3 regions of the Sphingomonas sp. AC411 genome follow, and region 2 is predicted to be linked to each of the others. Evidence: riboswitches for the same ligand, from Rfam matches in the RefSeq annotation. Region 2 holds a riboswitch; each other region holds the start of a gene.
The links. A riboswitch is a leader RNA that binds a small molecule or an ion and turns the genes downstream of it on or off. The one in region 2 is predicted to bind fluoride.
Positions count from the first base shown of each region.

Region 1 (4,786 bases), on a different contig from region 2:
GCCGGGCGCCGCGAAGGGCAAGGCGCAAGACCCCGATCCGAAGGCTGCGCCCGACGTATCGGGGGATCAGGCTAAGCACATCACTCACGACACGCGGTTCTGCGCGCGAAGTGCTGTGCGGCGTGTACGTGTCTCGCGCAGTGTTGCATTGGGCGCGAGGCCGTTCGCGGGCACCTTGGGTATCGCAACGCGCTGCGACAGGTAGATGCCATTGTGGCCCGAGCAGAGATAGGCCACGAAACAGGCGACGGCGATCGGCACCGCATAGCTGGCGCCAAACAGTTCAATCCCCATGAAGGTGCAGGCGAGCGGGGTATTGGCAGCCCCGGCAAAGACCGCAACAAAGCCGATCGCGGCGAACAGGCCCGTCGGTACGTCCAAGAAAGGCGCCAGCGCGTTACCGAGCGTCGCGCCGATGAAGAACAACGGCGTGACTTCACCACCTTTGAAACCCGCACCGAGCGTGACGACAGTAAACAGCAGCTTGATCGCCCAACTCCACGGATGCGTGTCTGGTCCGAAGAAGCTGGCGATGGTAAGGCTCTCGGGCCTCGCTGCCAGGACACCCAGGCCTAGATAGTCGCGCGTGCCGAACAGGAAGACGAGCGCGATAACGACGACCCCGCCGATCACTGGACGTAGCGGACCATAGGGGACGATCCGCTTCAGACATCCCCCGACCACGTGGTTGGCTTCGGCGAAGGCCAAACCGACCAATCCGAATATGATCCCCGCAATACCCGCCTTCGTCACGAGCAGCGCATCGACCGGTATCAACGCACCGATCGGGTAGACACCGTGATGGATACCCCAGGCGAGGCACGTCCAATCGCCGACTAGCGCTGCAACGAGGCAAGGCACTAGCGCGGAATATTCAACGCGGCCGATCGCCAGCACTTCGAGCGCGAAGACCGCGCCTGCGATCGGCGTGCCGAAGACCGCGCCGAACCCGGCTGCGATACCCGTCATCAACAGGATGCGCGTGCCGCCCGCATCGAGGCGGAGCGCGCGGCCGAAACCGCTGGCAAGGCTTCCACCCAATTGGACGGCGGTGCCCTCACGTCCGGCCGAGCCACCGAAAAGATGCGTCACCACTGTGCCGAAGAAGATGAGCGGCGCCATCCGCAGAGGCACCCCGCCGCCAGGCTCGTGGATCTGCTCGACGATCAGATTGTTGCCGCCTTCCACTGTGCGCCCGGTGACATGGTAGAGGAATCCGACAACGAACCCGCCCACCGGTAGCAGATAGAGCAGCCAAGGCGATGCAAACCGCAGTCGCGTAACGGTATCGAGACTCAGCAGGAACGCCGCACATAGCGTCCCGACGAGTGCCGCCATGGGCAGCAAGATCAGCGCCCAGCGCAGGACAGAGATCGCATGGTCGTGACGATCGCGCATGAATGCCGCGACATTCAGCGTGCCGACGAGATTGCGAAAGGTAGCGCGCACAATTCCTCCTTGCTGCCTGAAGGCGCCAAGTAGGAATCATCAGCTCTTATCAGAGCGGTTCGGCCAAATTGCCCGGCAGAAATCCATTGCCAAAGTCGATCTATTAGACGTTTGCCCCAACCGTCAATGGGCATGTTGGTCGGGCAAATGCTCGGACCGGCCAGTCGGCAGCGTCTATCTGAGCCCGTTATATGTACCGACCCCGGGTACGCTGCATGCGGGACCGATCGGCTTTGGCCCACGTCGTTTTCGGGCTTCGTCACAAGGGGGCGATACCGCACGAAAGCCGCGGATGCGCTGCGGGGTCTGATCGGTTCGCAGCAAACCTAGGGATGGCTGCTACGAGCGTGCCGTCCAGATGCCGACGAGCGCGGCCAGTGACACGAGCATAAGAAACCCGTTCATCACTAGGAGCAACGTCGCTGGCAGGCGCTTGATGTCCGGTCGTGGCGGCGGGGCGCCTGCGCCCATCTCTCGCCACACCGCAGCGGCGAAGCAAAAGGCGCTGAACAAGATCAGCATGGTCCCGGTCGCCGTCGCCAGCCACGGGAACACGACGTCCTTGAGCAGCGCGCGCGCGCCGATACCGGAAGCGAGCGCCGCCAGTCCGGTACGCACCCAGGCAGCATAGGTGCGTTCGCCGGCGAGGATTGTGCGGTCCGCGGCAAGCTCTGTGCGACGGTCGGCGCTGTCCACCTGCTGGACTGCGCTGTCCTTCAGCTTGCTCGCGCTCTCCGCCAGCTTCGCATGGGCCCGATCGGCGTCGTGCGGCGCGTCCATCAGCCAGCGGTAACGGCGATGCGATGCCAGGCAGTCGAGAGATAGCCGGCGAAGTTCCAGATCGGCTCGGGCCGTTCGGGCTGCATCTGCCCGGCACCGTCAACGGCGCGCACGATCAGGACGTGGAGTCCGGGAGACAGATCGACCGTGACGTGCCACTGCGTCCAGCTCCAAGGCGCATCGGGTTTTGCAGTCAGTTCCGCCTGCAGCCAGTCGGTGCCGCCATTGACGGAGACCTCGACGCGGGTGACCGCTCGGCCGAAGGCGACCGCATAACCCGCGATTTCGCACGCGCCGGCGCTGACATGCGCGCCGTCCACCGGCGCGCAGATCGCAGCATTGAGCGGCATCTCCTCGATAGTCAGACCCCGATCCCAGTCTGCGTCCTCCTTCGCTACCGACGCCGGAAAGAGCTTGTAGTCCTTAGCCTGGATCGGCGCATCGGACGGGCGATCGCGCACCTCGATGCGCGTCAGCCACTTGGCGCTACGAACGCCCGCATAACCCGGCACGACGAGCCGCAGCGGTGCGCCATGTTCGGGGGCCAGCGCCTCGCCATTCATGGCCCAGACGATCAGCACGTCGGGCTCTAGCGCCTTGGCGATCGAGATCGAGGCACCGAACGGTGCCGTCTCACCATCGACATCCACGTTGTCGGCCCCCGTAGTGCCGACGAACGACGCGCCGTCCTGGATGCCGGCTGCGGCGAGCACGTCGCACAGTGCGACGCCGGTCCACGCCGCATTGCCAATCGCGCCCACGTCCCAGGGATCGCCCGAAGTCTTTTCCACGTCTTGAAGATGTGCCCGACGATTGCCGGCGCACTGCATGGTCGCGGTCACTGTCCGGGTCGCAAATGCCGTTTGAAGTTCGGCAACCGTGTAGGAGCGCGGGCGGTCGACTAAGCCGTCCAGCGCTATACGATGATCGTCGGCCAGCTCCGGCGTTGGTCCGTGACTGCGGATGTAGAAGTTCGCCTGCGGCGTCAGGAAGGACGTGATCAGTTTATCCGGGGGCGTTTCCGCATTGAGCGGCTCCGGACAGCGGAGGATCAGATTCTGTTCGGCGCGATCGGATGCGGTCATGCAAGCGGCCTACCATGATGAAATCAGTAGCGAAATCGATCGTTTTGCTGGGCGATGTCACCCAGACTCTTTCGATAGCCTATCCCTTTCTAGACGGCGGTGGAGCGATCACCATGCCGTCGCGCGAAAGGCGCCGAGCGCCAGACAGCCTTTCCCGTAGATCGTCGCGATGTGACTGGACTTGCTACGACGGCTTTGTCCCAAAAGTCGTCGCTAGGTACTAGGGATGACGGAAAACCCTGTCGCCATCGCAGATGCGCGACAAACGGGTGATTTGCGCCGCCTGAACCCGGATGAGGGCGCTTAACGTATATCTGGGTCCGTTCTATGTACCGACCCCGAAGAGGGGGCGATCCGAATGATCCGTCCCGAGTGGAACATGCAAGGGCTGGGTGAATGCCCGGCATCTGTAACGGGCACCCCGGAATCCGCCAGCCCACTTGTTGGCATGTGAACATGATAGCACGAGAACACGAGAACACGATGGAACGTGAACACGTGTCTGGCATGTAGAGGTTGGTAGCAAAGCCTATCGGTGAGTTTTGGGGTAGCGGCTCACCTTTGGGCCGACGCGCTGAAATCTACCAGCACGGGCAGTTCGGGAATTCCGCCGCGCAGCTTTGCCCGTCGTACAATGCTGTGCTGGTCGATCAGGTTCTGTGCGTCGCGCTTGCCGCTGGACGTTTTTGGGAACCAGTGGAGTGCCACCCGTTCGACCTTGCGCCCGTTCTTGATCGGCGTGAAATCGACATAGAAGGGGCAAAGCTTGTTAATTTCCTCGACAGCCACCTTCAGACAATATTTGTTCATATCAGCGAAGCGTTCGAGTTTACCTTCAGGCACGTTAAGCAGGCCGCGCAGCTCTTCGATCGTAAACTCCTCTTTCTGTTTGTATTCGAGACCAATGCGCCGCTCGATCATTTCATAGAGACAAAGTGCGTATTTTGACTCGAAGCAATACATTACCTGCGTCTTGAGACGGGCATAAACCTGACTGTTCCGCAGTATCTCGATTAGCTCTTCTGGGATACGATAGTGAAGGAAGCCGTCTTTTTCGAGGCTTTCATCACTTGGGCCGAGCAGCTGGACACGGCGCTTGTAGCTCTTGCCATCCTTGCGGATCGTGACGATCGCGATGGTGCCCATGAGGCGCAGCAGTGAACTCTCTATGCGCTCGTTGCCTTGGTGCGTCCCTTTCAGTCCGGATTTCGCAATGCGATGGATGATCGGCTCGCCAATGCGTTCCCAGGCATTGGCGATCAGCAGGTTGTAGATACGGCGATCCGCGAGGGTGAGGGGGCTTAGCTCTACAATATCGACCAACTCGCCGGGCTTGACGATTTCACCGTAGTTGGCGGGATCAAAAGGATTTCCACGTCCCTTCTGGGCCAGCGTGCGGAATGTCATATCGACCACGGCAGGTTGCGACATAGGCTTGACCAACGGTGAGCTAGAGGAACTTACCAACTCAC
Region 1 covers NZ_CEEDAQ010000003.1:31,741-36,526, reverse strand. Annotated here, with positions in the region: gene AC0IX7_RS21355 (voltage-gated chloride channel family protein) at 85-1,449, opposite strand; fluoride riboswitch at 1,473-1,549, opposite strand; gene AC0IX7_RS21350 (YidH family protein) at 1,789-2,229, opposite strand; gene AC0IX7_RS21345 (sulfite oxidase) at 2,229-3,314, opposite strand; gene AC0IX7_RS21340 (replication initiation protein) at 3,870-4,745, opposite strand.
Region 1: it holds a riboswitch for fluoride, as region 2 does, so the genes downstream of both, AC0IX7_RS21355 (voltage-gated chloride channel family protein) here and AC0IX7_RS19145 (voltage-gated chloride channel family protein) in region 2, are expected to answer to the same signal.

Region 2 (4,786 bases):
TTGCCTTGCGACAGTAGCGACAGGCCGAGCGTGATGCCGTTCGCCGACGCCCCGTCGATCGGCGCTGCGAGATACCGGTTGAGAGCCCGATCGCGCGCTTCGTAACTCATCGCCGCCCGCGCTTTCAGGAAGCCCCAGCCCCCGCCCATTCCGGGCGCCATTCCAGTCCTGCGGTACGCGCCTGCAACTGCCGCTCGCCAGGGCCGAACTTGACGCCGGAAACGCCCTTGTCCGCGAGCATCCGGTTCACCGCGACCGGGCCCCCGACCCGCCAGAGGAGCACGTCGTTGCACGTATTGTCGCTGCGCGTCATCGCGCCGCGCAGCAGCTCTCCGATGGTGGCCTTGTAACCGTCCTTGCCGACCAGTGCCCGGATGGGCTGGTGGAAGAGGGTCAGATCGGCGCGCGTGACCGTCACGGGATCGGTCAGCGACAGGCGGCCGCGATCCACCGCATCCATGACGGTGATCGCGACCCATAGCTTGCTCACGCTTTGCTGCGGTCGTGGCCGGTCGCCGTCCCATGCGACGACCCAGCCTTCGTCGATATCGCGTACGCTGATACCGACCTGTCCCTTGAACCCCGCCCCAAGGGCCTGCACCGCGTTGAGCAGGTCGGCGGATGGCTGTGGCCGGCCCGCTGGTCGTACTGGCGCCCGTGTCGGCAATCGTGGGGCCGGTGCCGTCGTCTGCACGGTGATGGGCACCGCCGAAGGCGGCAGGGACTGGCGTCCGGCGGGCACGCAGGCAGCCAGGACGGACATCCCGGCAACGGCGCCGATGCCCCGACAAAACGATTCAAGCGTCAACAAGACTTCCTTTTCTCACCGTGTAGCGCCTCGACCGTCCGGCGAAACCCGCGGCTAGGGCCTTCGGCGCGCTTAGAGGTCGATCCGACGCAAGCACTGGACTTCGGCGGTCAGCGATGCCGGCGGCGTGCGGCACGCTCTGCGCGCGCCTCGCGCAACGTCGCGTTAGGAACGAGGCCGTCCGCAGGCGTCTTCGCGACGGCGACACGCTGCGACAGGTAGATACCGTTGTGCCCGGAGCAGAGGTACGCCACGAAACATGCGACCGCGATCGGAACCGCATAGGTCGCACCGAACAGCTCAATTCCCATGAAGGTGCAGGCAAGCGGCGTATTGGCGGCGCCCGCGAACAGCGCGACGAAACCGATTGCGGCGAACACCCCGGTCGGGACGCCGAACAGCGGCGCCAGCGCGCTACCGAGTGCCGCGCCGATGAAGAACAACGGCGTCACCTCCCCGCCCTTGAAGCCGGAACTCAACGTGACGACGGTGAACACGAACTTGAGCGCCCAGCTCCACGGATGCGGGTCCGGTCCGAAGAAGCTGGCGATGGTCAGCCCGTCCGGCGTCGCCGCCAGCGTCCCGAGCCCCAGATAGTCGCGCGTGCCGAACAGGAAGACGAGCGCGATCGCCGCGATTCCGCCGATCAGCGGGCGGAGCGGACCATAGGGCACGATCCGCTTGAGCCACCCGCCGAGCGCGTGGTTGGCCTCGGCGAAGGCGAGACCCACCAATCCGAACGCGACCCCGGCAAGGCCCGCCTTGGCGACGAGCAGCGCATCCACAACGATCAACGCATCGACCCGGTAGACACCGTGGTGGATTCCCCAGGCGAGGCACGTCCAGTCGCCGACGAGCGCGGCGACGAGGCACGGCACGAGCGCACGATATTCGACGCGCCCGATCGCCAGCACCTCGAGCGCGAACACCGCGCCAGCGATCGGCGTGCCGAACACCGCTCCGAACCCAGCCGCGATCCCCGTCATCAACAGGATTCGCGTGCCGTCCGCATCGAGCCGGAGCGCACGGCCGAAACCGCTGGCGAGGCTGCCGCCAAGCTGGACCGCGGTGCCTTCGCGGCCGGCCGAGCCGCCGAACAGATGCGTCACCACCGTGCCGAAGAAGATCAGCGGCGCCATCCGCAGCGGCACCCCGCCGCCCGGCTCGTGGATCTGCTCGACGATCAGGTTGTTGCCACCCTCCACCGAGCGGCCCGTGAGATGGTAGAGCAACCCGACCCCGAAGCCCCCGATCGGCAGGCAGTATAACAGCCAGGGCGCCGCGAAACGCAGTCGCGTCACCGCGTCGAGGCTCCACAGAAAGGCTGCGCACAGCGTCCCGACAAGCGCCGCCATCGGCACGAGGATCAGCGCCCAGCGCACGACCGACACGGCATGGTCGTGGCGGTTCCGGACGAAGGTCGCGATGTCGAGATCGGTGATGAGGGTATGAAAGGTAGCGCGCACAAATCCTCCTTGCTGCCTGTCGGCGCCAAGTAGGAATCATCAGCTCTTGCCAGAGCGGTTCGGCCACATTGCCCGGCGGAAATCCATCGCCGTTGGGTCGCCTATGTCGCCTGATCGTGTAACCGTCAACGCCGGACAAGCGTTCGCTGGTGGTTTAGAACGGGCATCTGGAGCCGATCGGGTGGTTCTTTCGTGCTGGTTCACGAAGGGGATGTAGGAGTCCGGCAAAATCGCTTGCCCTGCCCCGATGCTTCGGCAGATGACGCGCACTCGACGAATGCCATCCTTGCCCTGCGAGGTACATGGTTGCAGATCGAGCGGGAGGCGCTCGTACCCGCGTTCACGCCACCGTATTTCGACGGAGACCGACGATCTTTCACCTCATCTTCGCGACCCCGTGCCTGCTCGTCATCGTCCGATGGCTCTGGCCGCTAGCCCTGCCGTTCTGGGCCAAGGGGGTATCGCAGTCCTCCTGCTCATGGCCTCGCAATATCATTTCTGGAGCCGGCTTTCGTCGGGATCGGTGTTCGCGCCTGAGTTTCCCCGTACGGTCGTGATCCTGTTCAACTGGGCGTTTGGCGCGATCGTGCTGCTCGCCGTCTTCCAGATTCTGCTCGACCTCGGAACGCTGGCAACGATGCTCGTGCGGTCGCGGTCGGTGCATGTTCCGGATGGCGTGCGCTTCGCCATTGCAGGACTGGCGGCGCTGCTCGCGGCGATCGGCGTCGGCAATGCCATCCGCGTGCCGCCGATCAACGACATCGAGGTCGCGATACGCGACCTGCCGCCCGAGTTCGACGGGTATCGTATCCTGCAACTGACCGACCTTCACATCAGTCGGCTGTTCCCGGAGCGCTGGGCCCGCCAGACCGTCGATCGGGCGAACGCGTCGGGGTCGACCTGATCGTCGTGACCGGCGACTTCATCGACGGCTCGGTCGCCATGCGCAGCCACGATGTCGAGCCGCTCCGAGTCTCCGTGCACCCGACGGGGTCTACGCGATCCGGGCAACCATGAGTATTTCTTCGATTACGCGGCGTGGATGCGCCACCTTGCAGGGTTGGGAATCCGGATGCTGCCGAATGCCCATGCCGTGCTGACCCGTGGCGATGCGCGACTGGTCCTGGCCGGTGTCACCGACCTGTCGGCACCGGGCGTGGGCCAAGCCGGACCAGACATGTCCGCGGCGCTCGCCGGATCCCCGGACGACGTACCCGTCATATTGCTCGATCATCAGCCCAAGGATGCGCGCCGCGCCGCCGCCCGGGGATCGCGCTTCAGCTATCGGGGCACACGCATGGCGGGATGATCGCTGGTCTGGATAAACTGGTCGCCCCAGCCAATGGCGGGTTCGTGTCCGGGCGCTACGAGGTGGCGGGCATGACGCTCTATGTCAGCAACGGCACGGCCCTGTGGCCGGGCTTTGCTCTGCGCCTCGGCCGACCTTCCGAACTGACCCGGATCACCCTGCGCCCCGCCCCATAAGTCGGCTAGGCATGCTGGACCATTTGGTCCAGCGTGTCGCGGAGAGCAGCTGGTCCGGACACAAAACCGGGACCGACGCTTGTGCGTCGATCCCGGCAATCCGACCCGGTTCAGCCCTTCAGCTTCGCCGCGGTCTCGGCAATGCGCTTGCCCTGATAGCGGGCGCCATCGAGTTCGTCCTTGCTCGGCTGGCGGCTGCCGTCACCGTCCGACAGCGTCGTCGCGCCGTAAGGCGAGCCGCCCTTGACCGCATCGACGCCCATCTGCGCCTGGAAGCCATAGTCGAGCCCGACGATCGTCAGCCCGTGATGCAGCAGGTTGGTGATGATCGAGAACAAGGTCGTTTCCTGGCCGCCATGCTGGCTCGCGGTCGAGGTGAACGCACCGCCGACCTTGCCGATCAGCGCGCCCGAGAACCACTGGCCGCCGGTCGTGTCCCAGAACTGCGCCATCTGCGCGGGCATCCGGCCGAAGCGGGTCGGCGCACCGACGATGATCGCGTCATACTGCTCGAGCGCGGCGGGGCCTTCGATCTCGGCATGTGCGGTGTCGGTCTTGAAATGCGCGGCCTCGATCACCGACTGCGGCGCGGTCTCGGCGACGCGGCGGATGTCGACCTCGGCACCACCGGCGCGCGCGCCCTCGGCGACGGCATCCGCCATCTGCTCGATATGGCCGTAGGACGAGTAATAGAGCACGAGAACCTTGGTCATAAGTGTTTCCTTCGAGTTCCCCTCCCGCTTGCGGGAGGGGTTAGGGGGCAGTTCCGGGCGGGATCGCGGGAGGAAGCCCCTCCCGACCCCTCCCGCAAGCGGGAGGGAGTTCTACTCGAGTCCACCAGAACGATCTCGGCGTCGTCTTGAGCCGTGATCGTCACCGTCTGGCCGCCCAGCAGCGCCGCTCCGTCGCGCGCACCGAAGGCGTCGTCGCCGATCGTGATCGCGCCGGTCGCGGGCACCAGATAGACGTGGCGGCCGTCGCCGACTGCATAGTCGACGCTGTCGCCGGCCTTCAGCGTCGCCGCCAG
Region 2 covers NZ_CEEDAQ010000001.1:3,716,708-3,721,493, reverse strand. Annotated here, with positions in the region: gene AC0IX7_RS19155 (serine hydrolase) at 1-149, opposite strand, end outside; gene AC0IX7_RS19150 (serine hydrolase) at 125-763, opposite strand; gene AC0IX7_RS19145 (voltage-gated chloride channel family protein) at 919-2,274, opposite strand; fluoride riboswitch at 2,298-2,374, opposite strand; gene AC0IX7_RS19140 (hypothetical protein) at 2,753-3,178, shown strand; gene AC0IX7_RS19135 (hypothetical protein) at 3,347-3,583, shown strand; gene AC0IX7_RS19130 (hypothetical protein) at 3,580-3,759, shown strand; gene wrbA (NAD(P)H:quinone oxidoreductase) at 3,870-4,472, opposite strand; partial or broken gene AC0IX7_RS19120 (pirin family protein) at 4,589-4,786, opposite strand, start outside.

Region 3 (4,786 bases), on a different contig from region 2:
TGGCTCGGCGTGCGCCTGCGCGACGTGCTCGATATCGCCGGCGTGAAGCCGGGCGCGGTCGCGGTGCGGTTCGGTGCGCTCGACCAGCCGGTGGTCGCGGGTGGACCGGATTTTGCGAAGTCGCTGTCGATCGACCACGCACGCGACGGCGAAGTGATGCTCGCCTTCGGGATGAACGGTGAACAGATGCCGCTCCTCAACGGCTTCCCGGTCCGGCTGATCGTACCCGGCTGGTATTCGACCTATTGGGTCAAGATGCTGAACGACATCGAGGTGCTTGCCGCGCCCGACGACGGTTACTGGATGGCCAAGGCGTACAAGATCCCTGACACTCCAGGCGCGAACGTGCGGCCTGGCCAGAAGGATTTCCCGGCCGTCCCGATCAACAAGATGATCCCGCGCAGTTGGGTCACGAGCCTCGACGAAGGGCAGGCGATCGCGTTTGACCGGTCAATCCCGCTGGGCGGCATCGCGATGGGCGGCGATTGCGGCGTCGCCAAGGTCGATGTGTCGACCGACAACGGCAAGAGCTGGTACAAGACGACGCTTGGCCCCGATCACGGCAAATACAGTTTCCGCCGCTGGGATGCGCAGGTGCCGCTCAGCCATGCGGGCCCGACCAGACTGATGTCGCGCTGCTGGAACACCGCCGGCATCGCGCAGCCGATGACGCCGATCTGGAACCCGGGCGGGTTCATGCGCGGCAACATCGAAACCACCAACATCGTCGTCGGCTGAGGAGCGCTCCCCCATGAAAACGCCTTCCATCGGCACGCTGTCGTTCGGGTTCGTCGGCGCGACCGTCGTTCTTCTACTCGCGATCGGTGCCCCGAACAGCCGCATCGCCCCGCCGCCTGCCGCCCCGACCGCACCACCGCCGCCAAGCGTTTCGGCGCGCGGCTTCTCGCTGGCGTCCACCTCGGTCGATCTCCCGACCGACGAAGGGCAATATCCCGCCGGCCCGCATGCCGACGTCATCAACGCCAACTGCACCTCGTGTCATTCGGCGAGCATGGCGCTGAACCAGCCGCCACTCTCCTCCGATCAGTGGACCGCGGAGGTCACCAAGATGCGCGAGGTCTACAAGGCTCCTGTTGCACAGGCTGACGTGCCGGCGATCGTCGCTTATCTGACCGCCATGAGCGCAAAGCAGCCGGGCGCCGCGAAGGGCAAGGCGCAAGACCCCGATCCGAAGGCTGCGCCCGACGTATCGGGGGATCAGGCTAAGCACATCACTCACGACACGCGGTTCTGCGCGCGAAGTGCTGTGCGGCGTGTACGTGTCTCGCGCAGTGTTGCATTGGGCGCGAGGCCGTTCGCGGGCACCTTGGGTATCGCAACGCGCTGCGACAGGTAGATGCCATTGTGGCCCGAGCAGAGATAGGCCACGAAACAGGCGACGGCGATCGGCACCGCATAGCTGGCGCCAAACAGTTCAATCCCCATGAAGGTGCAGGCGAGCGGGGTATTGGCAGCCCCGGCAAAGACCGCAACAAAGCCGATCGCGGCGAACAGGCCCGTCGGTACGTCCAAGAAAGGCGCCAGCGCGTTACCGAGCGTCGCGCCGATGAAGAACAACGGCGTGACTTCACCACCTTTGAAACCCGCACCGAGCGTGACGACAGTAAACAGCAGCTTGATCGCCCAACTCCACGGATGCGTGTCTGGTCCGAAGAAGCTGGCGATGGTAAGGCTCTCGGGCCTCGCTGCCAGGACACCCAGGCCTAGATAGTCGCGCGTGCCGAACAGGAAGACGAGCGCGATAACGACGACCCCGCCGATCACTGGACGTAGCGGACCATAGGGGACGATCCGCTTCAGACATCCCCCGACCACGTGGTTGGCTTCGGCGAAGGCCAAACCGACCAATCCGAATATGATCCCCGCAATACCCGCCTTCGTCACGAGCAGCGCATCGACCGGTATCAACGCACCGATCGGGTAGACACCGTGATGGATACCCCAGGCGAGGCACGTCCAATCGCCGACTAGCGCTGCAACGAGGCAAGGCACTAGCGCGGAATATTCAACGCGGCCGATCGCCAGCACTTCGAGCGCGAAGACCGCGCCTGCGATCGGCGTGCCGAAGACCGCGCCGAACCCGGCTGCGATACCCGTCATCAACAGGATGCGCGTGCCGCCCGCATCGAGGCGGAGCGCGCGGCCGAAACCGCTGGCAAGGCTTCCACCCAATTGGACGGCGGTGCCCTCACGTCCGGCCGAGCCACCGAAAAGATGCGTCACCACTGTGCCGAAGAAGATGAGCGGCGCCATCCGCAGAGGCACCCCGCCGCCAGGCTCGTGGATCTGCTCGACGATCAGATTGTTGCCGCCTTCCACTGTGCGCCCGGTGACATGGTAGAGGAATCCGACAACGAACCCGCCCACCGGTAGCAGATAGAGCAGCCAAGGCGATGCAAACCGCAGTCGCGTAACGGTATCGAGACTCAGCAGGAACGCCGCACATAGCGTCCCGACGAGTGCCGCCATGGGCAGCAAGATCAGCGCCCAGCGCAGGACAGAGATCGCATGGTCGTGACGATCGCGCATGAATGCCGCGACATTCAGCGTGCCGACGAGATTGCGAAAGGTAGCGCGCACAATTCCTCCTTGCTGCCTGAAGGCGCCAAGTAGGAATCATCAGCTCTTATCAGAGCGGTTCGGCCAAATTGCCCGGCAGAAATCCATTGCCAAAGTCGATCTATTAGACGTTTGCCCCAACCGTCAATGGGCATGTTGGTCGGGCAAATGCTCGGACCGGCCAGTCGGCAGCGTCTATCTGAGCCCGTTATATGTACCGACCCCGGGTACGCTGCATGCGGGACCGATCGGCTTTGGCCCACGTCGTTTTCGGGCTTCGTCACAAGGGGGCGATACCGCACGAAAGCCGCGGATGCGCTGCGGGGTCTGATCGGTTCGCAGCAAACCTAGGGATGGCTGCTACGAGCGTGCCGTCCAGATGCCGACGAGCGCGGCCAGTGACACGAGCATAAGAAACCCGTTCATCACTAGGAGCAACGTCGCTGGCAGGCGCTTGATGTCCGGTCGTGGCGGCGGGGCGCCTGCGCCCATCTCTCGCCACACCGCAGCGGCGAAGCAAAAGGCGCTGAACAAGATCAGCATGGTCCCGGTCGCCGTCGCCAGCCACGGGAACACGACGTCCTTGAGCAGCGCGCGCGCGCCGATACCGGAAGCGAGCGCCGCCAGTCCGGTACGCACCCAGGCAGCATAGGTGCGTTCGCCGGCGAGGATTGTGCGGTCCGCGGCAAGCTCTGTGCGACGGTCGGCGCTGTCCACCTGCTGGACTGCGCTGTCCTTCAGCTTGCTCGCGCTCTCCGCCAGCTTCGCATGGGCCCGATCGGCGTCGTGCGGCGCGTCCATCAGCCAGCGGTAACGGCGATGCGATGCCAGGCAGTCGAGAGATAGCCGGCGAAGTTCCAGATCGGCTCGGGCCGTTCGGGCTGCATCTGCCCGGCACCGTCAACGGCGCGCACGATCAGGACGTGGAGTCCGGGAGACAGATCGACCGTGACGTGCCACTGCGTCCAGCTCCAAGGCGCATCGGGTTTTGCAGTCAGTTCCGCCTGCAGCCAGTCGGTGCCGCCATTGACGGAGACCTCGACGCGGGTGACCGCTCGGCCGAAGGCGACCGCATAACCCGCGATTTCGCACGCGCCGGCGCTGACATGCGCGCCGTCCACCGGCGCGCAGATCGCAGCATTGAGCGGCATCTCCTCGATAGTCAGACCCCGATCCCAGTCTGCGTCCTCCTTCGCTACCGACGCCGGAAAGAGCTTGTAGTCCTTAGCCTGGATCGGCGCATCGGACGGGCGATCGCGCACCTCGATGCGCGTCAGCCACTTGGCGCTACGAACGCCCGCATAACCCGGCACGACGAGCCGCAGCGGTGCGCCATGTTCGGGGGCCAGCGCCTCGCCATTCATGGCCCAGACGATCAGCACGTCGGGCTCTAGCGCCTTGGCGATCGAGATCGAGGCACCGAACGGTGCCGTCTCACCATCGACATCCACGTTGTCGGCCCCCGTAGTGCCGACGAACGACGCGCCGTCCTGGATGCCGGCTGCGGCGAGCACGTCGCACAGTGCGACGCCGGTCCACGCCGCATTGCCAATCGCGCCCACGTCCCAGGGATCGCCCGAAGTCTTTTCCACGTCTTGAAGATGTGCCCGACGATTGCCGGCGCACTGCATGGTCGCGGTCACTGTCCGGGTCGCAAATGCCGTTTGAAGTTCGGCAACCGTGTAGGAGCGCGGGCGGTCGACTAAGCCGTCCAGCGCTATACGATGATCGTCGGCCAGCTCCGGCGTTGGTCCGTGACTGCGGATGTAGAAGTTCGCCTGCGGCGTCAGGAAGGACGTGATCAGTTTATCCGGGGGCGTTTCCGCATTGAGCGGCTCCGGACAGCGGAGGATCAGATTCTGTTCGGCGCGATCGGATGCGGTCATGCAAGCGGCCTACCATGATGAAATCAGTAGCGAAATCGATCGTTTTGCTGGGCGATGTCACCCAGACTCTTTCGATAGCCTATCCCTTTCTAGACGGCGGTGGAGCGATCACCATGCCGTCGCGCGAAAGGCGCCGAGCGCCAGACAGCCTTTCCCGTAGATCGTCGCGATGTGACTGGACTTGCTACGACGGCTTTGTCCCAAAAGTCGTCGCTAGGTACTAGGGATGACGGAAAACCCTGTCGCCATCGCAGATGCGCGACAAACGGGTGATTTGCGCCGCCTGAACCCGGATGAGGGCGCTTAACGTATATCTGGGT
Region 3 covers NZ_CEEDAQ010000003.1:79,993-84,778, reverse strand. Annotated here, with positions in the region: gene AC0IX7_RS21615 (molybdopterin-dependent oxidoreductase) at 1-738, shown strand, start outside; gene AC0IX7_RS21610 (voltage-gated chloride channel family protein) at 1,237-2,601, opposite strand; fluoride riboswitch at 2,625-2,701, opposite strand; gene AC0IX7_RS21605 (YidH family protein) at 2,941-3,381, opposite strand; gene AC0IX7_RS21600 (sulfite oxidase) at 3,381-4,466, opposite strand.
Region 3: it holds a riboswitch for fluoride, as region 2 does, so the genes downstream of both, AC0IX7_RS21610 (voltage-gated chloride channel family protein) here and AC0IX7_RS19145 (voltage-gated chloride channel family protein) in region 2, are expected to answer to the same signal.